DNA from 4 places in the Pantoea sp. Ae19-2 genome. Region 1 is predicted to be linked to each of the others. Evidence: predicted binding sites of a transcription regulator. Region 1 holds the regulator's gene; each other region holds the start of a gene.
What was found. Region 1 encodes PurR, which represses purine synthesis genes. Its sites were predicted from a motif close to CANGCAAACGTTTGCNTG; they were not measured.
Positions count from the first base shown of each region.

Region 2: the regulator PurR is predicted to act here: its motif matches at 4,060-4,077, upstream of cvpA (colicin V production protein).
Region 3: the regulator PurR is predicted to act here: its motif matches at 5,067-5,084, upstream of gcvT (glycine cleavage system aminomethyltransferase GcvT).
Region 4: the regulator PurR is predicted to act here: its motif matches at 2,978-2,995, upstream of purL (phosphoribosylformylglycinamidine synthase).

Region 1 covers NZ_JBCHWE010000001.1:1,944,061-1,951,978, forward strand. Annotated here, with positions in the region: gene AAIE03_RS08935 (alkene reductase) at 1-747, shown strand, start outside; gene gloA (lactoylglutathione lyase) at 858-1,265, shown strand; gene rnt (ribonuclease T) at 1,385-2,056, shown strand; gene AAIE03_RS08950 (Grx4 family monothiol glutaredoxin) at 2,103-2,438, opposite strand; gene AAIE03_RS08955 (C40 family peptidase) at 2,803-3,624, shown strand; gene cydH (cytochrome bd-I oxidase subunit CydH) at 3,689-3,778, opposite strand; gene purR (HTH-type transcriptional repressor PurR) at 4,059-5,084, shown strand; gene punR (DNA-binding transcriptional activator PunR) at 5,081-5,986, opposite strand; gene punC (purine nucleoside transporter PunC) at 6,095-7,297, shown strand; gene cfa (cyclopropane fatty acyl phospholipid synthase) at 7,584-7,918, shown strand, end outside.
Region 2 covers NZ_JBCHWE010000001.1:786,527-794,444, reverse strand. Annotated here, with positions in the region: gene AAIE03_RS03855 (histidine ABC transporter permease HisQ) at 1-65, opposite strand, end outside; gene argT (lysine/arginine/ornithine ABC transporter substrate-binding protein ArgT) at 232-1,014, opposite strand; gene AAIE03_RS03845 (UbiX family flavin prenyltransferase) at 1,285-1,854, opposite strand; gene purF (amidophosphoribosyltransferase) at 1,956-3,473, opposite strand; gene cvpA (colicin V production protein) at 3,511-3,996, opposite strand; gene dedD (cell division protein DedD) at 4,262-5,053, opposite strand; gene folC (bifunctional tetrahydrofolate synthase/dihydrofolate synthase) at 5,043-6,311, opposite strand; gene accD (acetyl-CoA carboxylase, carboxyltransferase subunit beta) at 6,403-7,317, opposite strand; gene AAIE03_RS03815 (DedA family protein) at 7,479-7,918, opposite strand, start outside.
Region 3 covers NZ_JBCHWE010000003.1:171,094-179,011, forward strand. Annotated here, with positions in the region: gene zapA (cell division protein ZapA) at 1-208, opposite strand, end outside; gene AAIE03_RS23025 (YecA/YgfB family protein) at 376-954, shown strand; gene pepP (Xaa-Pro aminopeptidase) at 978-2,294, shown strand; gene ubiH (2-octaprenyl-6-methoxyphenyl hydroxylase) at 2,291-3,469, shown strand; gene ubiI (FAD-dependent 2-octaprenylphenol hydroxylase) at 3,482-4,681, shown strand; gene gcvT (glycine cleavage system aminomethyltransferase GcvT) at 5,174-6,271, shown strand; gene gcvH (glycine cleavage system protein GcvH) at 6,301-6,690, shown strand; gene gcvP (aminomethyl-transferring glycine dehydrogenase) at 6,746-7,918, shown strand, end outside.
Region 4 covers NZ_JBCHWE010000001.1:519,467-527,384, reverse strand. Annotated here, with positions in the region: gene purL (phosphoribosylformylglycinamidine synthase) at 1-2,890, opposite strand, end outside; gene mltF (membrane-bound lytic murein transglycosylase MltF) at 3,158-4,615, shown strand; gene tadA (tRNA adenosine(34) deaminase TadA) at 4,612-5,106, opposite strand; gene yfhb (phosphatidylglycerophosphatase C) at 5,180-5,818, opposite strand; gene AAIE03_RS02545 (MurR/RpiR family transcriptional regulator) at 5,974-6,813, shown strand; gene AAIE03_RS02540 (YfhL family 4Fe-4S dicluster ferredoxin) at 7,144-7,392, shown strand; gene acpS (holo-ACP synthase) at 7,389-7,769, opposite strand; gene pdxJ (pyridoxine 5'-phosphate synthase) at 7,769-7,918, opposite strand, start outside.

The DNA of each region.
Region 1 (7,918 bases):
AAAGCGCCGGTTGCGCCTTCGGCGATTCCCGCAGGCACACGCACTTCCCTGCGTGCCGAAGACGGCAGCGTGTATCGCGAAGATACCTCAGTGCCGCGCGAACTGAGCATCAGTGAAATTCAGCAAATCGTTGCCGATTTTGGTCAGGCCGCTGCCAATGCGCGGGAAGCAGACTTCGACATGCTGGAACTGCACTCCGCTCACGGCTATCTGATGCACCAGTTCCTGTCACCGTCCTCGAATCAGCGTACCGATGAGTACGGCGGCAGCGTTGATAAACGCGGACGTTTTGCGCTTGAAGTGGTCGATGCCGCGATTGCCAACTGGTCAGCGGATCGTGTTGGTATCCGTGTCTCTCCTGTCGGCAGCTTCCAGAACCTGGATAATGGCCCGAACGAAGAAGAAGATGCACTGTGGTACATCGCTGAACTGGCGAAACGCAAGATTGCCTATCTGCATATGTCAGAACCTGACTGGGCAGGCGGTACACCTTACAGCGACGCCTTCCGTCAGAAAGTCCGTGATACCTTCCCGGGCGTAATTATTGGCGCTGGCGCTTACACCGTTGAGAAAGCGGATGATCTTATCAGCCGCGGCTTGATCGATGCCGTTGCCTTTGGTCGGGATTACATCGCTAACCCGGATCTGGCCCAGCGTTTACAACAAGATGCACCACTGAATCCACAGCGTCCCGAATCCTTCTACGGTGGCGGCGCTGAAGGCTATACTGACTATCCTGCACTGTAAAACGCAGGCAGCCGTGAGTCTTTCACGGCTGCGGTTATTCTTTGGCGATTATCGTCGCTATACTGAGTGTTTGTGTCATCCGGGGATGACGTTTTTCAAAAGAGGAAGCTATGCGTTTACTTCATACCATGCTGCGCGTTGGCGATTTGCAACGCTCCATTGATTTTTACACTCGCGTGCTGGGCATGCGCCTGCTGCGCCAAAGCGAAAACGCTGAATATAAATATACCCTGGCGTTTGTGGGCTACACCGAAGAGAGCGAAGGTGCCGTTATTGAGCTGACCTACAACTGGGGCGTTGAAAGCTACGATCTCGGTAACGCTTATGGTCACATCGCGTTGGGCGTTGATGATGTTGCCGCAACCTGCGAGCGCATCCGTAACGACGGCGGTAACGTGACGCGTGAAGCCGGCCCGGTCAAAGGTGGCACCACGATCATTGCCTTTGTTGAAGATCCAGACGGTTATAAAATCGAACTGATTGAAAATAAACATGCCGGACACGGCCTCGGCAGCTAAGCCGTCAACATCAGCCTGCGCAACGCGGGCTGATTCTCGCTTACCTTACCTGTACCTGCTGCAGACGGGGCGCTTTTTTGGCATACTACGCGCTGCCCTTTTTCTGCAATGAGATCCTGATGTCTGAATCGTCTTCCCCCAACGCACTCAATCAACGCTTTCGTGGTTTCTATCCCGTGGTTATCGATGTGGAAACGGCGGGCTTCAATGCGCAAACCGATGCGCTGCTGGAAGTCGCGGCCATTACGCTGAAAATGGATGACGAGGGTTGGCTTCATCACGACCAGACACTGCATTTTCATGTTGAACCTTTTGTCGGCGCTCTGCTGCATCCGGAAGCCCTTGCCTTTACCGGCATCGATCCCAGCAATCCGTTACGGGGCGCGGTGAGCGAATACGAAGCCTTGCATGCCATTTTTAAACTGGTGCGCAAAGGCATTAAAGATACCGGGTGCAATCGCGCGATCATGGTGGCGCATAATGCGACCTTCGATCTTAATTTTATGAATGCTGCCGCCGAACGCGCCAGCCTGAAACGGAATCCGTTTCATCCTTTTGCCACTTTCGACACGGCCGCCCTGAGCGGGTTAGTGCTGGGTCAGACGGTACTGGCCAAAGCCTGCAAAGCGGCCGGGATGGAATTTGACAGCAGTCAGGCGCACTCTGCGCTGTATGACACGCAGCAAACGGCCACGCTGTTCTGCGAACTGGTCAATCGCTGGAAACGTCTGGGAGGCTGGCCGCTGGCTCTAGCGGAAGAGGCAACAGAAGATCAGGGCGCGGCGGAGTAAAGGCCCGTTAAACGAAGAAAAGGCCGACGATGTCGGCCTTTTTTTATTATTCCGCTTCTTTAAACTTCTCAGCGGTTTCTTTGACCAGCGGTTGTAATTCGCCACGCTGGAACATCTCAACAATAATGTCGCAGCCGCCAACCAGTTCGCCATCGACCCACAGCTGAGGGAAGGTTGGCCAGTTAGCATACTTTGGCAGCTCTGCGCGAATATCCGGGTTCTGCAGAATATCCACGTAAGCGAAGCGCTCACCACAGGCAGACAGCGCCTGAACCGCCTGGGCAGAGAAACCGCAGCTTGGCAGTTTCGGCGAACCTTTCATGTACAGCAGGATCGGGTTTTCTGCGATCTGGCGCTGAATTTTTTCTACAGTACTCATTATTGCCTTCCTTAATTCGTCACTTCGTGTTTCTTTATTGTAGCGACTTCCCTTCAGGACTGAAAATGAGATTTTCTTCCCGTTAGGGCAAACCGCCATGTTTGTTAAGTCCGCTTGCGCGCTATCCACCCGCTCATCGGGACCCGAAAGGTGAATGTATTAATAATTTGCAATAATTTTGCTGAGTTAAGCTGCTGAAATTGCTTATTTATGCCTGCTTTTTACCCAAGTTATTAATTAATAAAAAAAGGACTTACTGTTTTAAAAAAAACTGGACTAGAATGTCTTCGGCGCTGATCGTTGATCAGATTTTTCTTAACCTTGTCAGATATCTGTTGAACCTGACAGCTTAACCAGTAAACGGACTATGCGTTCAATTATTACGCTTCTTATTCTGGCTTTTGCGCAACTGTTCTTTAACGTCGCCTCTGCATCACCGCAGGCGCCGGTTAAGGCCAGCTTGCATAAGGTAGAGAAAAAAAGTGCGCGCGAAGATGAGCGGCGCAAGCGACGCACGGTTAAAGCGTCGGCGAAAAAAAGCCGTTCCTCCGCAGAGCAGAAATCCAGCAAAACGCTTAAAACCAGTAAAAATCCCTCTCACGCGGTTGCCTCTCACAAAACCCTGACCAAAGCGACTGATTCACACAAGAAGCTCACAAAAAAAGTGGCGGCCAATGCCACCAGCAAGAAACGCTATGGTCATCAACGCGCGGTGAAGGTGGCGAAAGCGAACAGCAAGGATACCGGCACCATCAAAATGAGCAACGCACACCGTCAGCGCTATCAAAAAGCACGTGAAACGGCGATGGCAAAACTGATGGGACAGCTGGGCAAGCGCTACCAGTGGGGCGGAAAATCGCCGCATACCGGTTTCGACTGCAGCGGCCTGGTGTGGTACGCCTACAAAGATGTGGTGAAATTTAAAATTCCGCGTACTGCAAATGAAATGTATCACCTGCGGGATGCCGCGCCGGTGAATCGGGAAGCGCTGGAGAAAGGCGATCTGGTGTTTTTCCGCATCAACGGACGTGGCACGGCCGACCACGTGGGTGTTTACCTGGGTAACGGTAAATTTATTCAGTCACCGCGTACCGGAAAGGACATTCAAATCAGTGCGTTAAGCGAAGATTACTGGCAGCGCCACTATATTGGTGCGCGTCGCGTCATGACGCCAAAAACCGTTCGCTAAACGTCACTCCTCCGTCATACCGACGGAACGCAGCCGGGACAGGGAAACCTTCCCGGCTTTTTTATTAGTTCAGAATGGCGGTAAAGCTGAACGCAATAATCATCAACAGTGCAGCCGCCGTGGTCATCAATGACAGTTTCAGATCGGTACTCATCACAACTCCTTAGGCACAATTTTAGTAGGGGTTAAGCATTTTCCCACACGCGTGGGTAAAAATCTCGTTTTATCCGTGCAGCCTTGTTAGAATCCCCTCTTTGTTGCGCAACAGCGCGCAACATCGGTTGCGTCAGCACCCTTTTCAACCGTTATTTCCTGCCCCGATGCCCCATAACCGGTCAGAAAAACGATTTTTTTGCAGAAATAACCGTCCGCTGACGCAAACGTTTAACAACATGCTTATCAACAGGTTAGATAAGCCCGGGAGTTCGATTTTCATGGCAACAATTAAAGATGTGGCGAAACGTGCAGGCGTCTCTACCACAACCGTTTCTCACGTCATCAATAAGACGCGCTTTGTCGCAGAAGATACCCGCGAAGCGGTCTGGGAAGCGATTCGGGAATTACATTATTCACCCAGCGCCGTAGCACGCAGCCTGAAGGTGAATCACACCAAAACGCTGGGCCTTTTGGCCACCTCCAGCGAGGCGCCCTATTTCGCTGAAATTATTGAAGCCGTGGAGAATCACTGCTTTGATAAAGGCTACACCCTGATTTTAGGCAACGCGCATAACGACCTGCAAAAACAGCGTGCCTACCTCTCGATGATGGCGCAGAAGCGCGTCGATGGGCTGCTGGTCATGTGTTCTGAGTACCCGGATGATTTGCTGCAAATGCTGGAAGCCAACCGCAATATTCCCATGGTGGTCATGGACTGGGGCGAATCCCGTGCCGATTTTACTGACACGGTGCTGGATAATGCGTTTCAGGGCGGTTATCTGGCCGGCCGCTACCTCATCGAACGCGGGCATCGCGATATCGGCGCCATTCCAGGGCAAATGGAACGTAACACCGGTGGTGGCCGTCATGCCGGTTTCCTCAAGGCGCTGGAAGAAGCCGGTATTCAGCCGCGTTCAGAGTGGATTGTGCAGGGCGATTTCGAGCCTGAATCCGGGTATCAGGCTATGCAGCAAATTCTGTCGCAGAAGCAGCGCCCAAGCGCGGTGTTCTGCGGTGGCGATATTATGGCCATGGGCGCTATCTGTGCCGCCGATGAAATGGGCCTGCGCGTCCCGCAGGATATTTCGGTGATTGGCTACGATAATGTGCGCAACGCACGCTATTTCACGCCTGCACTCACTACCGTGCACCAGCCAAAAGCGCAACTGGGGGAGAAGGCTCTGGAGATGCTGCTGGACCGCATTACCAGCAAGCGTGAAGAGTCGCAAACCATCGAAGTGCATCCGACACTGATTGAGCGACGCTCTGTAGGCTACGGTCCCTATCGCGACTACCGTCGCTAATCCTCGCTCAACCACTCCTGATTGAGCGTTTGCGCATCACCCAGGTAATTGAGCAACCAGCCCAATGCCGGTGATGCGCGATCTTCCGCCCAACTGACGCAGCAGGGACTTTCTGGAAAAGGCTGGGGCAAGTTAAGTTCGGTCACTTCGCCGCTGTCCAGTAGCGGGCGGGCTAAGTGCCCCGGCACCATTGCGACGCACAGCCCGGACCGGACGCAGTCCAGCCCGGTCTGCCATTCAGGCACCACCAGTCGGCGTTGATTATCCAGAGCCCAGGTCATACGGCGCGGTAACGCACGCGAGGTGTCTTCCAGCACCAGCGAAGGCCAGTTGCGCAACGCCTCATCATCCAGCCGGGCGACCTGGGTTAACGGATGTTCCCGCGCGACGATGCAGCGCCAGTTCAGGGTTCCCATATCGCGGAAAGCAAACCGCCCGCCCACCGGAATCGCCTGAGTCGCGCCTATTGCGACCTCGACTCTTCCGTCAGCCAGCGCATCCCATACGCCGTTAAACACTTCATAACTGATGTGGAGCTCCATATCCGGAAAGTGGCGGTAGAAATCCCTGACGAACTGACGGGTTCGGTGCGGTTTCACAATGCAGTCCACCGCAATCGCGATTTGCCCTCGCCAGCCGTTGGCCAGTTGCTGGCACTGACGGCGCGTGGCATCCATTTTTTTGATGACGCTGCGGCCTTCTCGCACAAAATGTTCGCCCGCAGGTGTCAAAACAACCTCCCGGTGCTGCCGTTCAAACAGCGGTACCGCCAGCCAGGTTTCAAGCTGGCGAACGGTATAGCTGATGGCAGAAGGCACACGGTGCAACTCCTGGGCCGCAGCACTGAAACTGCCGCCACGCGCGACCGCATCAACCACTTCAAGCGCATATTCAGACCACATATCCTGCCTTTAAATTTTTTAACAGCAACAGGCAAATTTTACCGTTTCACAGTATGAAGTACAGCTTTTACACTGCCCCGCGTTTATCCTGCAAAAAATGAGAATCAGATGTCAGCTTCTAAAGGATTCATTCCCTATCTTGCCGTGCTCAGTATGCTGGGCTTTCTGGCCACCGATATGTACCTGCCCGCCTTCGGGGCCATGCAGCAAAGTTTTAACACCTCCGCCGGGATGATCAGCGCCAGTATGAGCCTGTTCCTGGCGGGTTTTGCCTGTGGTCAGCTGGTATGGGGACCGCTGTCAGATCGTATTGGCCGCAAACCGGTATTGCTGGCAGGACTGAGCCTGTTTGCGCTGGGTTGTGCGGGGATGCTGTGGGTGGACGACGTCGTACTGATGCTGGTGCTGCGCTTCATTCAGGCCATCGGCGTGTGCGCGGCTGCCGTGAGCTGGCAGGCCCTGGTGGTCGATCGCTATCCTCAGTCGCGCGCGAATAAAGTCTTTGCCACTATTATGCCGCTGGTCGCGCTGTCTCCTGCGCTGGCCCCGCTGCTGGGAGCCTGGCTGATTAGCCATTTTCACTGGCGCTCAATTTTTGTCGTTCTGACCGCGATTGCCGCAGCCCTGATCTTGATTACGCTGCGCCTGCCATCGGTACAAACAGCCCGCCGCCCGGCCCCGTCACAGCCCGGTTTTATGACGCTGCTGCGTTCACGCGTCTACAGCGGTAACGTCCTGATGTATTCTGCCTGCTCGGCCAGCTTTTTTGCCTGGTTGACCGGATCACCGTTTATTCTGGCAGCGATTGGCCTGTCGCCTGCTGATATCGGCTTAAGCTATATTCCGCAGACCATTGCTTTCTTAGTCGGCGGTTTTGGCTGCCGTGCGCTCCTTAACCGTTTCAAAGGGGCGCAGTTGCTGCCATGGCTGCTCATCGTCTATAGCCTTAGCGTACTGGCCCTGTTTGCCGTCGCCCTGTCAGGCTCGGTTTCACTCACCGCTTTGCTGGTGCCGTTTTGCGGCATGGCGCTGGCGAACGGGGCGATTTATCCCATCGTCGTATCCAGTGCACTTCTGCCCTTCCCCCATGCGACCGGCAGAGCCGCCGCCCTGCAGAACACGCTGCAGCTGGGCCTGTGCTTTGTCGCCAGCCTGGCCGTCTCGGCGGGCCTGACCCAGGCGCTGTTCACCACAACGCTCATCATGGCGGTGACGATTGTACTGGCGCTGGCAGGCTATCAGATGCAGCGCCGCACCGGCGCACAAACTGATATTGCCTCAACGGCACATCCCTGCCAGGATAATAACTGAGGCAACGACTTTTGTCGTCTGAGTGATCAACACGTGACGGGCCCGCCAGCGCCTCCTGTGCCGGGCCCTGATTCGCCGTACCATCATAATAACAATGTTTGACGCAGCCTCATCGCTGTGAAGGTGTCTTTGTGGGCAAATGCACTCTGCTGGCCCTTGCATTGCACCCTTTCTCTGTACGCTTAAGGTTGTCTGGCGCAAGGCGTCATCTGTGACTTTTCTCATAATCCTGAGAAACGGCTCCTGCTCTTTCTCAGGTTCTGACAGTTCTGGTGATGGAGTGGCTATGAGTTCAACATGTGTAGCAGAAGTGAATATCGAACGAAACCATTGGTACCGTATCGTTCATGAGTTATTGCAAAAAGCAGACATCGAAATCAACGGTTCCCGCCCATGGGACATTCAGGTTAAACATCCCGATTTTTTTAAACGCGTCCTGCAAAAGGGCTCCCTGGGGCTGGGCGAAAGTTATATGGACGGCTGGTGGGAGTGCGAGCGGCTGGATATGTTTTTTCATCGGGCGTTGAAACATAAGCTTGATGAGCAGCTTCCTCATCACGTGCAGGATATCGTGCGCATTGCGCTGGCCCGGCTGGTTAACCTGCAGTCGAAAAAACGGGC
Region 2 (7,918 bases), 1.2 Mb from region 1:
CTCAGGGCGAGCTCAAGCGTGACCAGCGTGCCTTTTAAAATGACATCAGAGTAGCCATACAACATGGAAAAGGTCCTGTCGTGGGGTGGAAACGACGCTGCGCCGTCGTGCAGACGGGCAGCGCAGCTTCTGTTCTCGCATAGCCGATGACACAGGGTTGCTCCGACCAGAGGGATCGGGACAACCCAGGGCTTATTCTGTTATGCGAACAACAGAGGCGAAGACGACAGATCAGTCACCGTACACGTTGAAATTAAAGTATTTCTTCGCAATTTTGTCGTAGGTACCGTCTTTACGCATTGATTCAAATGCTTTATCGATGGCCGCTTTCAACTCGGTATCGTCTTTACGTAATCCCATACCGGTTCCGACACCGAAGATTTTATCGTCTTTCACGGCCGGACCTGCAAACGCATAGCTTTTACCGACAGGCTGTTTCAGGAAGCCTTCGGCGGCCTGAACTTCGTCCTGGAAGGCGGCGTCAATGCGGCCAGCGGTCAGATCCTGATAGACCAGATCCTGGTTGGCATAAGGCGTTACGGTTACGCCTTTTGGACGCCAGTACTCATTCGCGTAGGTTTCCTGAGTAGTGCCCTGCAGCACGCCGATGTTTTTGCCTTTCAGCGCCTCAGGCGTCGGCTCGATTTTTGATCCTTTCGGCGCGACTAAGCGTGCGTTAGCGGCATACAGTTTGTCTGAGAACGCAATCTCTTCCTGACGTTTAGCGGTGATGGACAGCGAGGAGATGATGGCATCGATTTTCTTCGCTTTCAGCGACGGAATCAGCGCATCAAAATCGCTTTCTACATAGGTACACTTGGTCTGGATACGTTTACAGATTTCGTTAGCCAGGTCGATATCAAAACCAACCAGCTGTCCTTGCGCGTTTTTCGACTCAAACGGCGGATATGTTGGGTCAGTGCCGACACGAATCGAGGTCGGTACTGCTGCAAATACGCTGGCCGCACTGGACAGGCCCAACATTAAAGAAAGAGCCAGAACACGCTTCTTCATAGATTACCCTCAAGTAAATTGCTTATTGTTATGTGATGCATGATGTGTGTTTGCGACGAACACTGCCTTTTCCTGTGCATGTTTCATGCCAGTTCTGCAGTTTTGCCGTCTGCCCAGCCGCCCGTTTGGTGACGAAAAGACTGGGTTTGTGAAAGGAATATATCAGTGATGTCGCAGAGAAAAAGCGATGTTGTGAACTTTTAGTTCAAGAAATGCAGGAACAGTGATCGCCCCCGCGTTTCTGCACCAAAGAAGGGCGAAAGAACACGCTTATGCACCTTGCCAGCGCACAAACAAGTCCTGCGGTAGTTCAATATCAAACTGATCAATGACCCGATTAACGGTCTGATCGACAAGCTGCTCGATAGTGGTTGGACGGTGGTAAAACGCCGGCACCGGCGGCATGATGATGGCCCCCAGTTCGGCCGCGGTCGTCATCATGCGCAGATGACCAATATGCAGCGGGGTTTCACGTACGCACAGGACCAGTTTACGCTGCTCTTTCAGCACCACGTCTGCTGCGCGCGTCAGCAGCGAGTCGCTGTAGCTGTGAACAATACCGGACAGGGTTTTCATTGAGCACGGCAGGATCACCATGCCCAACGTTTTGAACGACCCGGAGGAGATACTGGCGGCAATGTCCCGCACGTCATGAACCACGTCGGCCAGCGCCTGGACGTCCCGCAGGCTGTAGTCGCTTTCCAGGCTCAGCGTCTGACGTGCCGCATGGCTGATGATCAGATGGGTTTCCACGTCGCTGATCTGCTGCAAGACCTGCAATAGCCGGACGCCATAGATCACGCCGCTTGCGCCCGAAATACCAATAATGAGTCGTTTCATCGTTCAACCTTGCAGTGGCAAAGTGCACCATAATAGCGCAGACCGGCAGAAAACACAGAGGGCGGGATAAATCCCGCCCTCCTTTTTACATTCAGGTTCGCTTACCCTTCGTTATGCAGTTCGAGGTTTTCGACTTCGTTTTGACGGGCGATGGCTTTCGCATCGTCGTTACGCAGGGATTCCAGATATTCAAGATAGCCCTGATCGACGTCTTTCGTCACGTAGATGCCGTTAAAGACGGAGCACTCAAACTGCACGATATCCGGGTTCTCTTCCCGTACGGCTTCGATAAGGTCATCGAGATCCTGGAAAATCAGCGCATCTGCTTTGATAATCTGGCGAATCTCTTCCACTTCACGGCCGTGGGCAATCAGCTCGGTCGCGCTGGGCATATCAATGCCGTAGACGTTAGGAAAGCGCACTTCCGGCGCGGCAGACGCAAGATAGACTTTTTTCGCGCCCGCCTCTCGCGCCATCTCGATAATCTGCTCGGAGGTAGTGCCACGAACAATTGAGTCATCAATCAGCAGCACGTTCTTGTCGCGGAACTCAGCGCGGTTAGCGTTGAGCTTGCGGCGAACGGCGCTGCGGCGCAGTTGCTGGCCCGGCATGATAAAGGTGCGGCCCACGTAGCGGTTTTTCACAAACCCCTGACGGTAAGGCTTATCAAGGATGCGGGCGATTTCCAGCGCGGTATCCATCGAGGTTTCCGGAATGGGAATCACCACGTCGATATCCAGATCTTCCCACTCGCGGGCGATCTTCTGACCCAGCTTGGTGCCCATGCGCACGCGGGCGCTGTAGACCGAAATCTTATCCAGGAAGGAGTCCGGACGCGCAAAATAGACGTATTCGAACAGGCAAGGATTGTTTTTTGGATTTTCGGCACACTGACGGGTTGAAAGCTGCCCCTGCTCAGTGATGTAAACCGCTTCACCCGGTGCCACGTCACGGATAAATTCAAAACCCAGGGTATCCAGCGCCACGCTTTCGGAGGCGACCATGTACTCGGTACGGCCATCGGCAATGACGCGTTTGCCCAGCACCAGTGGCCGAATGCCGTTAGGATCGCGGAAGGCGACCATGCCGTGACCGATGATCATCGCCACCACGGCATAGGCGCCACGCACCTGCTGGTGGACGGCAGCGATGGCGGCAAACACGTTATCGGCTTCCAGCGGATAGTGCTGAAAACGATCCAGTTCCTGCGCAAAGATATTCAACAGGATTTCAGAATCGGAGGTGGTATTAACGTGACGGCGGCCTTTTTCGAACAGCTGCTTACGCAGCTCGTGGGCATTGGTCAGGTTACCGTTATGGGCAAGGGAAATACCGTACGGCGAGTTAACGTAGAATGGCTGGGCTTCAGAAGCGCTGGAGCTGCCCGCGGTAGGATAGCGTGCGTGACCAATCCCCATGTTGCCTTGTAAACGTTGCATATGACGCGCTTCGAAAACATCGCTGACCAGACCATTAGCCTTACGCAGGCGGAAGCAGTTCAGCGCATCGATGGTACAAATGCCTGCGGCATCCTGCCCACGGTGCTGGAGCACCGTTAACGCGTCATAGATCGACTGGTTGACCGGCATGAAACCGGTGATACCGACAATACCGCACATGTTGTCATTTCCTCATTAAGCCGTACGCCCGGTGGTCTCACCGGGGCAAAAAACTCGACGTGCTTTTCAGGTAGTCAAAAAACCACCTGATTATAGAACTGAACTCGGGAATAAGTTGAGACTGCTGCCAGTCCGGGCTCTTTGAAAAGCCCGTGAATGTATCCAGGAAGAACAGCAGAGCGGCCACGATGAGCACACCACGCAATGCCCCGAAACAAACGCCTAATACCCGATCGGTTCCCGACAGGCCAGTTTTCTCAACCAGCGAGCCGATAACGTAGTTCACGATTGCGCCCACAATCAGGGTCGCGATGAACAGCACCGCAATCGCGATTCCGTTACGAACCAGTTCGTCGTCAAAACCTGTGAACCAGACTGCAAGGTAGGCATAGTAATGACTGGCGACAAAAAACGCGCATCCCCAGGTAACAAGAGATAAGGCTTCGCGGACAAACCCTCGAACCAGGCTGACCAAAGCCGAAAAACCAACTACCGCAATAATGACGTAATCAATCCAGATCATGAACTCTTCCAGCGCCAGTGCCATTGCACCCCTGCTTCCAGTTCGGGGCGCATTCTAACAGAAAAAGAAAACGTTTGCGTAGGGGTTTTCAGGTTCTGCATCCATAAAAAAGGCGATGAAAAAATCCGTCTTCGCCTGTGTCATTTTCACCCCGCTAACAGGCTGAAAAGTTGTCAGAAATTTAGCGTTAAGCCGGGTCAGGCACTGCCGTTCTCATCCCGATTGGCGCTGCCTGTTATTTCTATCGGCAGCGCCAATCGGCGCTTTAGCGGGCGCTGTAAGACTTAACCACGCCGCTCAAGCCTGAAACGTTCTTCAGCTCGCCGACGGCCGCCTGCATCTTGGCTTTTGACGCATCCGGCCCCACGTAAATGCGGGTGATTTGTCCCTGCACGGGCGTAGACGGCACGGTATAGGCCCGGTAACCCGACAGGCGCAGTTTCGCCACAATCTCGTTAACCTTGCTGGCGTTCTTGAGTGCGCCTAACTGAACAACGTAAGCCTGACCGGCAGGCTGCGTTTCTTTGGGCTGCTCCGCAGGCGCGGTTTTTTCCGCAGGCTGCGACTGCTCGGCCGGTTTAGTTTTTTCAACAGGCTTAGCCTGCTCAACCGGTTTGGTTTTTTCTACCGGTTTGCTCTGCGTCTGCTCGACCGACTTCGGTTTAGCCTGCTCAACCTGTTTGGGTCGGGTTGGCTCAACCGGCCTGGCTTTCGGCGCTGCCGTGGCCGGAGACGAATGGACCGGTGGCGGTGAGACCACGCTCGGTTCGCTACTTTGCTCGGGCTGACTGCTGCCCTCGGCGGCGGCATCATCATCCGTATCAGAATGGCTGACCGCACTGCCTGCGCCTGCTGGCGGATGCGCAGGCAGCGACTGCGTCACCGGCGGCACCATTTCGCTGTCCTGCTGGTCATCGGGTTTGGGCACCAGCGGGATCGCGGCAAATTCTTCTTTATAATGTTTTTTCTTACCATCCAGCAGCCCCGGCAATACGATCACGCCGACGGCCACCAGAATAACGGTACCGACTAAACGGTTTTGAAACTTACTCGCCACGTCCTTTCTCCGTTTCAATCGATTCCATAACCTGCGCCACCGTCAGGAAAGAGCCGCAGACCAGAATAATATCCTGCGCTTCCGCCTGCTGGCGCGCCTGGTGCCAGGCCTGTTCAACATCCGCAAATGCCTGAGCGGACGTTACGTGCGCCATGAGCTGCTCCGCGCTGGCACCGCGCGGACCGGCCAAGGGTGCGCAATACCAGCAGTCCACCTGAGGTGCCAGGGCCGCCAGAGTGCCCGCAATGTCTTTATCGTGCAGCATCCCCACAACCGCATGGACGCGTCCGCTTTGCGGCAATGCAGCCAGTCGCGAGGCCAGATAGGTCGCCGCATGCGGATTGTGGGCAACGTCCAGAATCACCCGTGGGGATTCGCTGATGGTCTGAAAGCGTCCCGGTAAAATCGCCAGCGGCAGATGCGCACGAATGATTGCATCGCTCACGTTCAGCCCGGAGGCGCGCAGCGCCACCAGTGCGGTAGCCGCATTTGGCAACGGCACCTGAGGCAGCGGTAAATCATGCAGCTCGCCTTGCGCATCGCGCAGCGACCAGCTCTCTGCCTGCTGATGATAGTGCCAGTCGCGCCCGTGCTGCATTAACCGCGCACCTTTTTCACGGGCAACCTGAGCAATTGTGGCAGGCATATCAGGTTCACCGACCACGGCGGGTTTCGCCTGGCGGAAGACACCGGCTTTTTCCCGGCCAATACTGTCACGATCCGGGCCAAGCCAGTCGGTATGATCCAGCGCGATACTGGTAATCACCGCGACATCCGCATCGACAATATTGGTCGCGTCCAGCCGACCGCCCAACCCGACTTCCAGAATGACGACATCCAGCCCCGCCTGCTTAAACAGGTTAAGCGCCGAGAGCGTGCCAAATTCAAAGTAGGTCAGAGAAACCTTACCCCGTCCGGCCTCAATATCGGCAAAACTGGCGCTGTGTTGGGCTTCACTGAGTTCCTGCCCCTGAATCCGGACGCGCTCGGTGTAGCGCACAAGGTGCGGCGAGCTGTAAACCCCAACCCGATAGCCGGCTGCCATCAGTAAGGTTTCCAGGGTGCGACAGGTGGTCCCTTTGCCATTGGTGCCCGCAACGGTAAAAACGAAGGGTGCAGGCTTGAGCAGGTCCAGACCTTGCGCCACCTGGCGAATACGATCCAGGCCCAGTTCTATCGCCTGAGAGTGGAGGTGCTCAAGATAATAAAGCCACGTGGCCAAAGGCGACGTGGCTTGAGGAAGGTGAAGATTGTCCATATGTCCCGTTTTGCAAATTTATACCCGATGAAAGCCGCAAGGTATACGGTGCATTGGTGGAAGGCGCGACCTGCGCACCTTCTGTCTCCTGTCAGGCCTCGTTGCTCTCCGGATGGCTCGTCGCAGGTGCGAACGCTTCACCGTCGTGCAGCGGTGCGGGCAGATTCATCATTTTTGCCAGCAGACTCGCCAGTTTATAGCGCATTTCCGGACGACGAATGATCATATCAATCGCCCCTTTCTCGATCAAAAACTCACTCCGCTGGAAGCCCGGCGGCAGTTTTTCACGAACGGTCTGCTCAATCACACGTGGACCCGCAAAGCCGATCAGGGCTTTAGGTTCGGCAATATTCAGATCGCCCAGCATCGCAAAGCTGGCAGAGACGCCGCCCATGGTCGGGTCGGTCAGCACCGAAATATACGGCAGACCGCGTTCCTGCATTTTCGCCAGCGCGGCACTGGTTTTGGCCATCTGCATCAGCGACATTAACGCTTCCTGCATACGCGCACCGCCACTGGCGGAGAAGCAGATCAGCGGGCAGTTATCTTCCAGCGCCTGCTCAACAGCCCGGACGAAACGTGCGCCAACCACCGATCCCATTGAGCCGCCCATAAAGGCGAATTCAAAGGCGGCCGCCACAACCGGCATACCGTGCAGCTGACCTTTCATCACGATCAGCGCATCTTTCTCATTCGTGGCTTTCTGTGCAGCAACCAGACGATCTTTATACTTTTTGGAATCCCGGAACTTCAACAGATCCTTGGGTTCCAGCTCGCTGCCCAGCTCAACCAGCGTGCCCTGATCGAGCAGGCTCGCCAGGCGCTCACGGGCATGCATGCGCATGTGGTGGTCGCACTTAGGGCAGACCTCAAGATTACGCTCCAGCTCGGCACGATAAAGTACCTGGCCACAGCTGTCGCATTTTGTCCACACTCCTTCCGGAATACTGGCGCGACTTGTGGGCGTAATGTTGCTTTTATTAAGAATGCGTTCAATCCAGCTCATTGATGACCTTTCTGTTTAAAACTGACCTGGTCCAGTCGTCTTGATACTGCTGAAAACCGCTTCAGCAGACGGTAAATGTCGCTCATTAAACCACAACCAATTAAGACTGTGGATAAAAATCTGGTCTTACCCCTGAGCAACGCGGCTACTCAGGGATAATTTTACTGCTTAGCCTGGCGGCGATGGCGCCAGATTTCAATCACACCTGGCAGAATCGACACCACGATGATCCCGAGGATAAGCAGCTTAAGGTTTTCCTGTACCACGGGCAAATCGCCAAACAGATAACCCGCATAGGAAAACAGCAGCACCCAGGCCAGCGCGCCCGCGACGTTAAACAGGGCGAAGTGGCGGTAGGACATGTGTCCCATTCCGGCGACGAAAGGCGCAAAGGTCCGCACGATGGGCACGAAGCGCGCCAGGATAATGGTTTTCCCACCGTGCCGGGCATAAAAGGCATGGGTTTTATCCAGATAGCTGCGGCGGAAAATTTTCGAGTTCGGGTTGCTGAACAGCCGTTCGCCAAAGAGTTTGCCGATGGTGTAGTTCACGGCGTCCCCCAGAATAGCGGCAATGACCAATAGCGCCACCATGAGATGCA
Region 3 (7,918 bases), on a different contig from region 1:
ACTTTTCCTGAGCCAGTTCGTAGCAAATGTTAAGTGCTGCGATGAACACCAGCTGCTCGGTATTTGTGGCTCTAGTGCGAACTTTTAAATCTTGCAACCGCTGATTCAGCTCTTCCGCAGCCTGATTCAGCGCATCCTGTTGTTCAGGCGGACAATTCACGCGCAATGAACGACCGAAAATTTGAATATCGACTGGTTGTGCAGACATGCCACCTTCCTGCTGTTTACTCGCCTGCCTTACGCTACCGGCCCCGGTAGCGGAAGGGGCGCCACTATAGCTATCCCGATATCAAGATACAAGCCCTTTTCTGGTATCTGCGGGGGTCCTGGTGGTAGCATAACACACACTATTCCTGCCAACGATGACGAATGCGCATGTCAATACAGAACGCAATGCCGGACTACGACTTAGTCGGCCAACTTTTGAACCAACAGGGTGTGGGTCTGACGCCTGCAGAAATGCACGGCTTGATCAGCGGCATGCTGTGCGGTGGTAACAAAGACACCAGCTGGCAAACGCTGCTGCATGACCTGACTAACGAAGGCCTGGCCTTTAGCCAGAACCTCGCAGATCCGCTGCGCCAGATGCACGGCGCCATTGGCGATGCGCTGGAAGACGAAGGCTTCCTGTTCCAGCTTTACCTGCCGGACGGGGATGATGTCTCCGTTTTCGATCGCGCCGATGCGCTTTCCGGCTGGGTAAACCACTTCCTGCTGGGCCTCGGCGTCATGCAGAGCAAGCTCGACAAAGTCACCGGTGAAACCGGCGAAGCCATTGACGATCTGCGTAATATTGCCCAACTGGGTTACGACGAGGACGAAGACCAGGAAGAGCTGGAGATGTCGCTCGAAGAGATCATTGAGTATGTGCGTGTTGCTGCGCTGCTGTGCCACGACACCTTTACTCACGCGGCACCGACCGCGCCAGAGGTACGCAAACCTACGCTCCACTAACGATCAAAAAATCAGGAGATGTGATGACCCAGCAGGAATTTCTTCGCCGCCGCCAGGCGCTACTGGCGAAAATGGTGCCCGGCAGCGCTGCGTTAATTTTCGCGGCCCCGGAAGCGACCCGCAATGCCGACAGCGAATACCCTTATAGGCAGAGCAGCGATTTTTGGTACTTCACCGGCTTTAACGAGCCGGAAGCCGTGCTGGTGCTCATTAAAAGCGATGAGTCGCATAATCACAGCGTGCTGTTCAACCGCGTGCGGGATAAAAGTGCAGAAATTTGGTTTGGCCGCAGGCTTGGCCAGGACGCTGCCCCGCAGAAGTTAGGGGTGGATCGCGCGCTGGCCTTCAGCGAAATCGGTGAGCAATTACATCTCCTGCTAAACGGTCTGGATGCGGTTTACCACGCTCAGGGCGAGTACGAATATGCGGATAACATCGTTTTTGCCGCGCTGGATAAGTTGCGTCGTGGTTCGCGTCAAAATCTCGCTGCGCCCGTAACCCTGACCGACTGGCGCCCGACGGTACACGAACTACGCCTCTTCAAATCCGAAGAAGAGATTACCGTTATGCGTCGTGCCGGCGAGATTTCCGCGCTGGCGCATACTCGTGCCATGCAGGCCTGCCGCCCGGGAATGTTTGAATATCAGCTCGAGGGTGAAATTCACCACGAGTTTACTCGCCACGGCGCGCGTTATCCTTCGTACACCACTATTGTGGGCGGCGGTGAGAACGGTTGCATTCTGCATTACACCGAAAACGAAAGTGAACTGCGCGACGGAGATCTGGTGCTGATAGACGCCGGATGTGAATACCAAAGCTACGCCGGAGACATCACGCGCACTTTCCCTGTTAACGGCAAATTCAGCCCAGCGCAGCGTGAAATTTACGACATCGTGCTGGAATCGCTCGAAACCTCGCTAAAACTCTACCGGCCGGGCACGTCCATGCAGGAAGTGACGACGGAAGTGGTGCGCATCATGGTTAAGGGGCTGGTGAAGCTCGGTATTCTGAAAGGCGATATCGATCATCTGATCGCCAATAACGCCCACCGCGCGTTCTTTATGCATGGCCTGAGCCACTGGCTGGGGCTGGACGTGCACGACGTGGGCGCTTACGGGCAGGACAGGTCACGCGTGCTGGAGCCGGGTATGGTCATCACCGTCGAACCTGGGCTTTATATTGCTCCGGATGCGGACGTGCCCGCGCAGTATCGTGGCATTGGCATCCGCATTGAAGACGACATTGTGATCACCAAAGACGGCAACGAGAACTTGACCGCCAGCGTGGTGAAGTCGGCAGACGATATCGAAGCGCTGATGGCAGCGGCGCGTCAGCCATGAGCGTCATCATTGTTGGCGGCGGGATGGCGGGGGCGACGCTGGCATTAGCCATATCGACCCTCACCCAGGGGAAATTGCCGGTGCACCTCATCGAGGCGATTGCCCCGGACTCAGCCGCTCATCCGGGGTTTGATGCCAGAGCCATCGCGCTCGCCCAGGGCACCCGGCAGCAGTTGGCCCGCATTGGCGTATGGTCTGCGCTCGTCGACTGCGCCACGGCAATTAAAACCGTGCACGTCAGCGACAAAGGCCACGCCGGCTTCGTCACCCTTGAAGCTGAGGATTACCAGATTGATGCGCTTGGGCAGGTTGTGGAGCTGCACGACGTCGGGCTGCGTCTTTTTAGCCTGCTGCGTAAAGCGCCTGGCGTAACGCTGCACTGCCCGCAGCGCGTTTCGTCGTTTACCCGGCATGAGCATAGCGTGCAGGTTGTGCTGGATAACGGCGTTGAGCTGCAGGGCAACGTTTTGGTTGCCGCGGATGGCACCCGTTCTAAGCTGGCGGCGCAGTGCGGCATCACCTGGCAGCCGCAGAGCTACCAGCAGATCGCCGTGATTGCCAACGTCACTACTTCTGAACCCCATCATGGCCGGGCATTTGAGCGCTTTACCGAATTCGGGCCAATCGCCATGCTGCCTATGTCCGACGGGCGCTGCTCGCTGGTCTGGTGCCATGCGCTGGATGCCCGTGACGAGGTTGAAAGCTGGAGCGAAGCAGCGTTTTGTCAGCAGCTTCAGCGTGCCTTTGGCTGGCGGCTGGGGCGAATTACCCATGCAGGCATTCGTCATCATTATCCTCTGGCGTTACAACAGGCTTCTCAGACCGTATCCCATCGCCTGGCGCTGGTAGGCAATGCCGCGCAAACGCTGCATCCGATAGCCGGGCAGGGGTTCAACCTTGGCCTGCGCGACGTTATGTCGCTGGCTGAAGGGTTGGCAGAGGCGCACGCTGCAGGCACGGATGTCGGCAGCTTCCCGGTTCTGGCCGCTTATCAGCAGCGCCGTGCCGCAGATAAAGCGGCAACTATTGGCGTCACTGACGGGCTGGTTCAGCTGTTTGCTAACCGCTGGGCACCGCTAGTGGCGGGCCGTAACCTTGGCCTGATGGCGATGGAACATTTTACTCCGGCACGAGACGTGCTGGCTCAGCGCACCCTGGGTTGGGTGGCGCGTTAAAGGAGAGTCAATTTGCAAAGCGTAGATGTGGCGATTGTCGGCGGCGGCATGGTGGGGCTGGCGGTGGCCTGCGGACTTCAGGGCAGCGGCCTGCGCGTTGCGGTCATTGAAAGTCATCTTCCCCAGCCGCTGGGGCCTGACGCTGCCCCGGAACTGCGCGTTTCGGCTATCAATGCGGCGAGCGAAAAGCTGCTGACGCATTTGGGCGCGTGGCCAAAAATCAGCGAGCGAGCCAGCAGCTATCACGGGATGGAAGTCTGGGAGCGAGACAGCTTCGGGCAAATCGCCTTTGATGATAAGAGCTTCGGTTTTAGCCACCTGGGGCACATCATCGAAAACTCGGTGATCCACCAGGCGCTGTGGCAACGTGCGGAGCAATGCAGCGACATCAGCCTGATGGCCCCCGTGGACATTCACCAGGTCGCCTGGGGTGAAAACGACGCTTTCCTGACCCTGAAAGACGGCACAATGCTAACTGCAAGGCTGGTGGTGGGCGCAGATGGCGCCAACTCCTGGCTGCGGGACAAAGCCGATATCCCGCTGACGTTCTGGGACTATAACCATCATGCGCTGGTAGCGACGATTCGCACCGCCGAGCCGCATCAGGCCGTCGCACGTCAGGTGTTCCACGGCGAAGGCATTCTGGCATTTCTGCCGCTTTCTGACCCACATCTTTGTTCTATTGTCTGGTCGCTGCCGCCGGAAGAAGCGGCTCGTATGCAGCAGGCCGACGATGAAGCGTTTAACCAGGCGCTTTCCGTTGCGTTTAACATGCGTCTCGGCCTGTGTTCTGTTGAAAGCGAGCGCCGCACCTTCCCGCTGACGGGCCGCTACGCCCGCAGCTTTGCCGGCCATCGTCTGGCGCTGGTGGGCGATGCCGCCCATACCATTCACCCACTGGCCGGGCAGGGCGTCAACCTCGGTTTTATGGATGCCGCGGAATTGATTGCGGAAATTCGCCGCCTGCATCGCGAAGGCAAAGATTTTGGGCAGCATCTCTACCTGCGTCGCTATGAGCGCAGCCGCAAGCACAGCGCGGCGGTGATGCTGGCCAGTATGCAAGGCTTCCGCGATTTGTTCGCCGGCAGCAACCCGGCGAAAAAACTCCTCAGAGATATTGGCCTGAAGCTTGCCGATACGCTGCCGGGAGTTAAACCTCAACTGGTTCGCCAGGCGATGGGGTTGCAAGATCTGCCATCCTGGCTGCAATAAATACTCGTCATACTTCGCGCTACACGGGGGTGAGCAGTACTCACCCACCTGATGGAATCCATAGTGATAACCCCGTCACATTTCCCTTCCCGATGACCGGGAAGGGTATCTGCTCCCTCGTTTGAAATATTCTAATCTCAGGACAAATCTCGGATTACATTTTCTAATCTTACAAATTATGCGATGTAGTCAATTTGTTTCTGAAATGGTCGTAAATGTTAGCCAGTGCTAAATTCGACACTAAATACCTGCTGTTAATGTGGAGTGAATCGCATTTTTACAGTCAATTACTCTGCACACTTCCTCTCCCATTTTGGTCATAAGCTAATGCAATGACCGTTTTTCGCTTATGGTTTACGTCCCCGTTCGGTGGTAAGTTCAGGTCAAAGGTAACGTTTGCGTCGCTATCGGGGAACGGTGGCGATGCCGGGTTTCGTCTGACGGTTGGCAAAGCCAAATCCGCCTTGCCACCAGATGGTTAAAGAGGAAAAGATGACTCAACAGACCCCCTTATTTGAACAGCACACGCTCTGCGGTGCCCGCATGGTTGATTTCCACGGCTGGATGATGCCGCTGCACTACGGCTCGCAAATTGATGAGCACCACGCCGTACGCACCGACGCCGGTATGTTCGACGTGTCGCACATGACCATCGTCGATCTGCACGGCAGCCGTACCCGCGAGTTTCTGCGTTACTTAGTCGCCAACGACGTCGCCAAACTCACCCAGCCGGGCAAAGCGCTTTACACTGCCATGCTCAATGCTTCCGGCGGCGTGATTGACGACCTGATTATCTATTTCCTCACTGAAGACTATTTCCGCCTCGTTGTTAACTCCGCTACTCGTGAAAAAGACCTTGCCTGGATCAACCAGCACGCTGAACCGTTTGGCGTGTCCGTCACCGTGCGTGACGACCTGGCGCTGATTGCTGTTCAGGGGCCGAATGCGAAAGCCAAAGCCGCCACGCTGTTTAGCGAAGCGCAGCGTAAAGCCGTTGAAGGCATGAAACCGTTCTTTGGCGTGCAGTCCGGTGATTTGTTTATTGCCACCACCGGCTACACCGGCGAAGCGGGCTATGAAATTGCAATGCCGAACGACAAGGCCGCGGGATTCTGGGCGCAGCTGGTTGAGGCGGGCGTTAAGCCTTGCGGCTTGGGCGCTCGCGACACGCTGCGTCTTGAAGCTGGCATGAACCTTTACGGCCAGGACATGGACGAAGGCGTTTCTCCACTAGCCGCGAACATGGGCTGGACCATCGCGTGGCAGCCAGAAGATCGTGCCTTTATCGGCCGCGAAGCGCTGGAAGCACAGCGTGCGAACGGCACCGAAGAGCTGGTTGGCTTGATCATGACCGAAAAAGGCGTATTACGTAATGAGCTGCCGGTACGGTTTACCGACGCGCAGGGCAATACGCACGAAGGGGCAATCACCAGCGGCACCTTCTCGCCAACGCTCGGCTACAGCATTGCGCTGGCTCGCGTCCCGGCGGGTATCGGTGAAACGGCGATCGTGCAGATCCGCAACCGCGAAATGCCGGTCAAAGTCACCAAACCTATTTTTGTTCGCGCCGGTAAGCCGGTCGCGCTTTAAATTTTGAAATCTGGTATCAGGAGAAAACAATGAGCAATGTGCCGAACGAACTGAAATACAGCAAAGAGCACGAATGGCTGCGTAAAGAAGCTGACGGCAGCTACACCGTGGGCATCACCGAACACGCGCAGGAACTGCTGGGCGACATGGTATTTGTTGACCTGCCTGAAGTGGGCGCCACCGTTTCTGCCGGTGATGATTGTGCCGTTGCTGAATCCGTGAAAGCGGCTTCTGACATCTACGCGCCAATCAGCGGTGAAATCGTTGCGGTCAACGACGCGCTGAGCGACAGCCCGGAACTGGTCAACAGCGAGCCTTATGGCGAAGGCTGGATCTTCAAAATTAAAGCCAGCGACGAAGCACAGGTTGCTGCGCTGCTGGATGCTTCTGCCTATGAAGCACTGTTAGAAGACGAGTAATTTTTAAACCCCTCTCCCTTGCGGGGAGGGGAAACCATTTCAGGAATCACCGCTCATGACCCAGTCTTTACGTCAGTTAGAGAATCACGAAGCGTTTATCGACCGTCACATTGGCCCGGACGCGCAGCAGCAGCAAGAGATGCTGGAGACCGTCGGCGCGAAGACGCTCCCCGACCTGATCGCCAGCATTGTCCCGCAGGATATTCAGCTTGCTGAGCCGCCTCAGATTGGCGCCGCGGCGACCGAGTTTGCGGCCCTGGCAGAGTTAAAAGGCATTGCCAGCCGCAATAAACGCTTCAAAAATTACATTGGCATGGGTTACACCGCGGTACAAACGCCGCCGGTGATTCTGCGTAACATGCTGGAAAACCCAGGCTGGTACACCGCCTACACGCCTTACCAGCCTGAAGTTTCCCAGGGGCGTCTTGAAGCGCTGCTGAACTTCCAGCAGGTCACGCTTGACCTGACCGGCATGGATATCGCTTCCGCTTCTCTGCTTGATGAAGCTACCGCGGCAGCCGAAGCTATGGCAATGGCTAAGCGCGTCAGCAAGCTGAAAAACGCTAACCGTTTCTTCGTGGCCTCTGACGTTCATCCACAAACGCTGGACGTGGTGCGTACCCGCGCGGAAACCTTCGGTTTTGACGTCATTGTCGATGATGCTGCGAAAGTGCTGGACCATCAGGATGTGTTCGGCGTGCTGCTTCAGCAGGTGGGCACCACCGGCGAAGTGCATGATTACACGGCTCTGATTGCCGAGCTGAAACAGCGTAAAGTTGTGGTCAGCGTAGCCGCAGATTTCATGACGCTGGTGATGCTGACCGCGCCGGGCAAACAGGGTGCGGACATTGTCTTCGGCTCTGCCCAGCGCTTCGGTGTCCCAATGGGCTACGGCGGCCCGCACGCGGCGTTCTTCGGCGCTCGCGATGAATTTAAACGTTCCATGCCAGGCCGTATTATCGGCGTTTCCCGCGATGCCGCTGGCCGCACCGCGCTGCGCATGGCGATGCAAACCCGCGAGCAGCACATCCGCCGCGAGAAGGCGAACTCCAACATCTGTACTTCCCAGGTGCTGTTGGCGAACATTGCCAGCCTGTATGCGGTCTTCCACGGCCCGGCTGGCCTGAAACGCATTGCAGGCCGCATCCACCGCCTGACCGACATTCTGGCCGCCGGCCTGCAGCAGAAAGGGCTGGTTCTGCGCCACAAACACTGGTTCGACACCCTT
Region 4 (7,918 bases), 1.4 Mb from region 1:
GATCGCCCGACTGTGCGCTGCCCAGCACATGGCTGCAGTGCGCCAGGCCATGTTCAGCAAGAATCTGCTCCACGGCTTCGCGATCCGCCGCGTTGATTTGAATCACCGCCCCCAGCTCTTCGGTGAACAGCGCAGCCAGTGCATCGCTGCCCAGCGCCGCGATATCGACTTCGATGCCACAGTGACCGGTGAAAGCCATTTCCGCCAGAGTAACCAGCAGGCCGCCGTCTGAGCGGTCATGGTAAGCCAGCAGTTTTTGTTGGCTGACCAGTGCCTGAATGGCATTAAAGAAGCCAGCCAGCTGCGTTGCATCACGGACATCAGCAGGCTTGTCACCCAGTTGACGATAAACCTGAGCCAGCGCCGTCGCGCCTAAGGTGTTAGCGCCGTTGCCAAGGTCGATTAACAGCAGCAGGTTGTCCCGATCGGCGACCAGCTGTGGCGTCACATTGCGACGTACGTCTTCTACCCTTGCAAAAGCCGTGATCACCAGCGACAGCGGCGAGGTCATTTCGCGCTGTTCGGTGCCTTCCTGCCAGCGGGTTTTCATCGACATAGAGTCTTTACCCACCGGGATAGTGATGCCGAGCGCCGGACACAGTTCCTCACCGACGGCTTTTACGGCTTCATACAGGCCCGCATCTTCACCCGGATGGCCCGCGGCCGACATCCAGTTAGCCGAGAGTTTCACCCGCTTCAACGAACCGACCGGCGCCGCGGCCAGGTTAGTCAGTGCTTCACCCACGGCCAGACGGGCCGAGGCGGCGAAGTCCAGCAGTGCGACAGGCGCACGCTCGCCCAGCGCGAAGGCTTCGCCATGGTAGCTGTCGAGACTGGCCGTCGTAACGGCGCAGTTAGCAACCGGGATCTGCCAGGGGCCCACCATCTGATCGCGCGCCACCATGCCGGTTACGCTGCGATCGCCGATGGTGATCAGGAAGGTTTTTTCCGCTACGGTTGGCAAGTGCAGCACGCGATTTACCGCGTCCGTCAGCGTAATGCCCTCGCGCTGCAGGGCATCGCCCTTCGCCTGCAGTTTCACCACATCGCGCGTCATTTTCGGGGTTTTGCCCAGCAGGACGTCCAGCGGCATATCAATCGGGCTGTTATCAAAGTGGCTGTCGTTCAGGGTCAGGTGCTGCTCTTCAGTGGCTTCACCAATCACCGCATACGGCGCACGTTCGCGCTGACAAATGGCAGCAAACTCGGCCAGCTTTTCAGGGGCAACGGCCATCACATAGCGCTCTTGTGATTCGTTACACCAGACTTCAAGCGGGCTCATTCCCGGTTCATCACTCAGGATGTCGCGCAGGTTGAAGCGACCGCCGCGTCCACCGTCGCTGACCAGTTCCGGCATGGCGTTGGACAGGCCGCCCGCGCCCACATCGTGGATAAACAGAATCGGGTTGTCATCGCCCCGTTGCCAGCAACGGTCGATCACTTCCTGGCAGCGACGCTCCATTTCAGGGTTGTCACGCTGCACCGATGCAAAGTCGAGATCCGCATCGGACTGGCCTGATGCCATGGATGATGCCGCACCGCCGCCCAGGCCGATATTCATCGCCGGCCCGCCCAGCACGACCAGTTTGGCCCCGACGGTGATTTCACCTTTCTGAACGTGGTCCGAACGAATGTTTCCGATGCCGCCAGCCAGCATAATGGGCTTGTGGTAGCCGCGCAGTTCAGTCCCGTTATGGCTGTTAACCTGCTCTTCATAGGTCCGGAAGTAGCCGTTTAAGGCCGGACGACCAAATTCGTTGTTAAAGGCTGCGCCGCCCAGTGGGCCTTCGGTCATAATATCCAGCGCGCTGACGATGCGTGCGGGCTTGCCAAAATCCTCCTCCCAGGGCTGTTCGAAGCCGGGGATGCGCAAGTTCGACACCGAGAACCCGACCAGGCCCGCTTTCGGCTTGGCACCGCGCCCCGTCGCGCCTTCATCACGAATTTCACCGCCGGAGCCGGTTGCAGCGCCAGGCCAGGGCGAAATCGCGGTTGGGTGGTTGTGCGTTTCAACCTTCATCAGAATGTGTGCGGCTTCCTGGTGATAGGCGTACTCACCCTTTTCTGCGTCCGCGAAGAAGCGACCGACCTCCGAGCCTTCCATTACCGCCGCGTTATCTTTATAGGCTGACAGAACATAATCCGGCGTTTGCTCGAAGGTGTTCTTAATCATTTTAAACAGTGATTTAGGCTGTTTTTCGCCGTCGATGATCCAGTCAGCGTTAAAGATTTTGTGGCGACAGTGCTCAGAGTTCGCCTGGGCAAACATATAAAGTTCAATGTCGTTCGGATTGCGTCCCAGCCGGGTAAAGGCCGCCAGCAGGTAGTCAATTTCGTCGTCGGCCAGCGCCAGGCCGAGCGTCATATTGGCCTGAACCAGCGCCTGACGGCCCTCACCCAGCACATCAACGCTTTTGACCGGCTGAGGTTCATGGTGAGCAAACAGCTGCTCAGCCTCGCTGAAATCGCTGTAAACCGTTTCCATCATGCGGTCGTGCAGCAGTGCGGAGAGCGTTTGCCATTGGCTTTCAGAAAGCTGAGGTGCCTGGACATAAAAGGCCATGCCTCGTTCCAGACGACGCACCTGCGACAGATCGCAGTTATGAGCAATGTCTGTGGCTTTTGATGACCACGGCGATATCGTACCAGGACGTGGCGTGACCAGAGTTAAACGCCCTTGTGGCGCATGTTCAGCGAGAGAAGGACCGTACTTGAGCAGGCGCTGCAGACGGGATTTTTCATCCTCACTCAGCGGCGCGCTGACATCGGCAAAATGGACGTACTCAGCGTAAATATCACTCACCGGCAGATGAGCGTCCTGAAAGCGGGCCAGCAATTTGTTTACACGAAATGCCGACAGGGCGGGCGAACCACGCAGAATTTCCATCATAAGATCTCTCGTCTTCGAAGCGCCGGGCGACGCTTCATTGGGCGCAACAGGGGAAAACGGGGCGTATTATAAAGAAACCCACTCCGCGACGAAACCGTTTGCGCAAAATTTATGGCCATCAAGATTTGCCTGAAATTTGCGCAAAAATTGCTTTATAAGTTGCTCTGCCGGTGTTTGTTGCGCAAAATGCCCCTCGCTCTGGGAGTTAAAACAAGATCAATACTGCCTTAAAAGACAGAGGCCTTGGAGCCATCGAGAGATAACTATTTGAAACGCCTAAAATTTAATTATCTGGTTATCGGTCTGCTTACCGTGCTGCTGGCTCTGGCACTGTGGCCGTCTATTCCCTGGTACGGGGGAGGACAAGATACGATTTCACAGATTAAATCACGGGGAGTGCTACGCGTCAGTACCGTAAACTCGCCGTTGACTTACTACACCGTGAATAAAGCACCGGCCGGGATGGACTACGAGCTGGCGAAGCGTTTTGCCGATTATCTGGGCGTTAAGCTTGATATAACGGTGCGCGCCAACCTCAGCGATCTGTTCGATGCGCTCGACGACGGCAAAGCGGATCTGCTGGCGGCAGGTCTGATTTATAACGATGAGCGTTTGTCGCGTTATCAGATCGGCCCGGGCTACTACAGCGTTTCGCAGCAGCTGGTCTATCGCGTGGACAAACCGCGGCCAAAAAACCTGGGTGACTTAAAGGGGCGACTGGTTGTTGCCTCTGGATCGGCTTATCTGTCGACGCTTAAAAACGCCCGGGCGAATCACTATCCCGATCTCGACTGGGCCATTTCGACCGATCAAAGTCCGAAAGCCCTGCTGGAAGCCGTGGCGGAAGGCAAGCTGGATTATACGATTGGCGATTCCGTGACGATTTCCCTGCTTCAGCGCATTCATCCCCAACTGGCCGTGGCTTTCGACGTCACCGATGAAGAACCGGTAACGTGGTATTTACCGCACGAAAGCGATGACAGCCTGAACGCCGCCATGCTGGATTTCTTTAACCGCATGGGAGAAGAAGGGGCGATGGCAAGACTTGAAGAGAAATATCTCGGTCACGTCGGCACCTTCGACTACGTGGATACCCGCACCTTCCTGCGCTCCATTGATAACGTGCTGCCCGATATAAAACCCCTGTTTGAAAAGTACGCCAAAAATATCGACTGGCGGCTGCTGGCGGCGATTTCCTATCAGGAGTCGCACTGGAATCCGCAGGCGACGTCGCCTACCGGCGTCCGCGGCATGATGATGTTAACGCGGAATACCGCTGACAGCGTTGACGTAGGTGACCGTACCGATCCAGAGCAGAGCATCCGTGGCGGCAGCGAGTATCTGCAAAACATGATGGAAAAGGTGCCACAAACGATTCCGGAAGATGAGCGTATCTGGTTTGCCCTGGCGGCCTATAACATGGGCTATGCGCATATGCTGGATGTGCGTAAGCTCACGGCTAAACAGGGTGGAAATCCCGACAGCTGGGCAGATGTCAAACTGCGGCTACCCATGTTGAGCCAGAAGCGCTACTACTCACAAACCACCTATGGCTATGCACGCGGGCAGGAAGCCTATAATTACGTGGAGAATATCCGCAAATATGAAATTAGCCTGGTGGGCTATTTGCAGGAGCAGGAAAAACGCATTGCCCAACAGGCGGCCCTGGAGGCAGAGCTGGGAAAAGGTTATCCTGCCGTCACGCCTGAGGTGGCAATGAATTAACTTTCGCGCTGCGCCTGACGCAGCGCTTTTTGTTGCTGGCGGCGCATGCGGAAAAAGTCGCTCAGCATTGCCGCGCACTCCTCTTCCAGCACTCCCTGATGCAGCGCCACCTGATGATTCATTCCCGGATGGCCCAGAATATCAATCAGTGAGCCGGCTGCGCCGGTTTTTACATCGTGCGCGCCATAAACCAGACGGCCAATGCGACTGTGCACCATCGCGCCCGCACACATAATGCAGGGCTCCAGCGTGACGTAAAGCGTGGTATTGAGCAGGCGATAATTCTCCAGCACTTTCCCGCCCTGACGTAAGGCCATGATCTCCGCATGGGCGGTGGGATCGTGCTGCCCGATAGGCCGGTTCCAGCCCTCGCCTATCACCCGATCGCCCTGAACCAGCACCGCACCCACCGGCACTTCGCCCTGCTCCCATGCGCGCTGCGCCAGCGTAAGCGCCCGGCGCATCCAGTATTCATCTTGTTCTTGAGTCACGCAGACCACTCCCGGCAGCAAAAAAGCGGCGCATTATAACCATCGAATCCGTAAAACCGAAGCGTGACAGCGGTTATTCCAGCTGTTGTAATTCGCCACCCGGGGTGACGCGCCAGCGGTGCTGGCAGAAGAACAGCAGCGGGTTATCCTGTTTGCTGTCGCTGTAACCGCTATACAGCTGTAAGGGCGTGCCGATTTGCTCCTCAAGCTGCACCACTTTTTCATGGCCGAGACAGCGCATTTTCAATATGCGTCCGCCTAAACCGGGCTGCATCTGGCTGGCGATGAGCTTCACCCGCGGTAGAAATGCGGAGTCGTAATAGACCTGCTCCACCAGCGACTGCGGTGAGCCCGTAATCAGCCAGACATCGGCATCATCACTACTAAGGTATTCACTGAGTCGTTTCTGCACCACGGGAAATGCTTTAACGCGTTGTCGAAACCATTGCGCGAATTCGGCTTCCAGCCGCAGCAGTGTTGCTTCAGAGCGGCCAAAGGTGATCGACCACAGCAGCAAACTCATCGGCCAGCGCGCGGCGCGTCCCTTAAACAATAAACCCGCGCCCACAACCGGCAGCAACGGCACCACCAGCAGCAGATTAAGCGGCTTGCGGCGCAGCAGATAGCGCATGAAGGTGCCAAACATGTCCTGTTGGTGCAATGTGCCATCAAGGTCGAAAAACACCACGCGACGTTGTATATCGTTGGTCAAACAACACTCCTTTTTACCTAATTGGCATCAACAGCCTCTATTGTAGTCATCTTCGTCCAACGAGGCGATGGCTGTCATTTTTTATTCCAGTGACTACAATGCGCATAGAATCATTTATTCCATGCGGAACATCCGCTAAATCATGAGGATTGAGCATGAGTTCATTGCTGCGCATTCGCCAGCTTTATCCCTCTCTGGCGCTGAACGAGCGTCGGCTGGCGGATTTTTTACTGTCACAACCGGATCGGGCACGGCATCTGAGTTCACAAAAGCTGGCGGAAGAATCCGGGGTCAGCCAGTCGAGCGTGGTTAAATTCGCACAAAAACTGGGATACAAAGGCTTTCCGGCACTTAAGCTGGCGCTGAGTGAATCGCTGGCGGACAAAGATGCCATCACCGTGCACAACCAGATCCTGAGCGACGATCCGCTCAAAGCCGTGGGGGAAAAATTACTCACGGAGAAGCTCTCTGCGATTCGTGCCACGCTGGATATCAACAGTGAAGAGAAATTAAACGCCATCCTGCAGTTGCTCAAGCGCGCACGCCGCATTTTGCTGGTCGGCATTGGCGCGTCCGGCCTGGTGGCAAAGGATTTTTCATGGAAGCTGATGAAAATTGGTATCAATGCGGTGGCGGAACAGGATATGCACGCGCTGCTGGCCAGTGTTCAGGCTATGTCATCTGGCGATGTGCTGCTGGCGATCTCCTACACCGGCGAACGACGTGAAATCAACCTTGCCGCTCAGGAAGCCGTTCGCGTAGGGGCGGATGTGCTGGCCTTTACCGGCTTTACGCCTAACACATTGCAGCAGTGCGCCACCCATTGCCTGTACACCGTGGCAGAAGAGCAGAGCACGCGCAGCGCCGCCATCTCATCTACCACCGCGCAGCTGGCGTTGACGGACCTGCTGTTTATGGCCCTGGTGCAGAACGATCCTGAGCGAGCATCCAGCCATATTCGTCACAGCGAAGCTCTGGTTAAGAAACTGATCTAGGCAGGGCGAATCGACATAACCGGACAAGAGGCCAGCCGGGCTGGCCTCAATGCTCAAGTGCTGAATGGCGCATTGCGGTTGCAATAACGCGCTGAGCGGCGAGATAAACACGGCGGCAACAACACTTCGTTTACCTGCATCATTTTTGTGATAAACAAAATATGCTACTGTCCTGCCGGCTGTCAGCAGGTGAAAAACAGCCAGAGTAAGGACGTCTCGCTGCCCTGTTTGGGACCGAACGTCTGAAGTAAGGTGCTGGCCCGTTCTCTGCGACGAACGTTGCCCGATACAGCAGCACGACCACTACGATGCCTTGATTAAGAAGCCGCGATGTCTCTACTGATTACCGAACGATGCATTAACTGCGATATGTGCGAACCTGAATGCCCGAACCAGGCGATTGCGATGGGTGAGGCAATCTATGAAATTGATGTGAGCCGCTGCACGGAGTGCGTGGGTCATTACGATCTTCCAACCTGTCAGCGCGTTTGCCCGATTGATAACACGATCGTCATTGATCCACAGCACATCGAATCACGCGATGCGCTGTGGGATAAGTTTGTGCAGCTGCACGGTTAACTTTCGATGATCACCGTTGCGCAAGCATAGTGACGCTCATCTGCCAGCGTGACATGCACATGCTGCACGCCAAGACGTTGCGCCACCTCGGCGGCATGATCGAAGAAACGCAGCAGCGGTTTACCCAGCGCGTCGTTATAAACTTCGAACTGGTTAAAAGCCAGCCCGCCCCGAATGCCGGTACCAAAGGCTTTTGCCGCCGCCTCTTTAACCGCAAAACGTTTGGCCAGGAAACGAACCGGCTGACGGTGCTGTTGATATTGCTGCCACTCGGCCTCGCTCAGGACACGCCGCGCAAGACGATCGCCTGAACGTGAAATCACATCGGCAATGCGTTCTATTTCGACGATATCGCTGCCCAGTCCCAGGATAGCCATTAGCGACGCGCTTCTCGCAGCAGTGCTTTCATGGCTTTCACCGCCTCAGGCAGACCACTCATCACGGCACGTCCAATAATCGCATGACCGATATTCAGCTCATGCATTTCCGGCAGGGCGGCGATTGGCAGTACGTTGTGGTAAGTCAG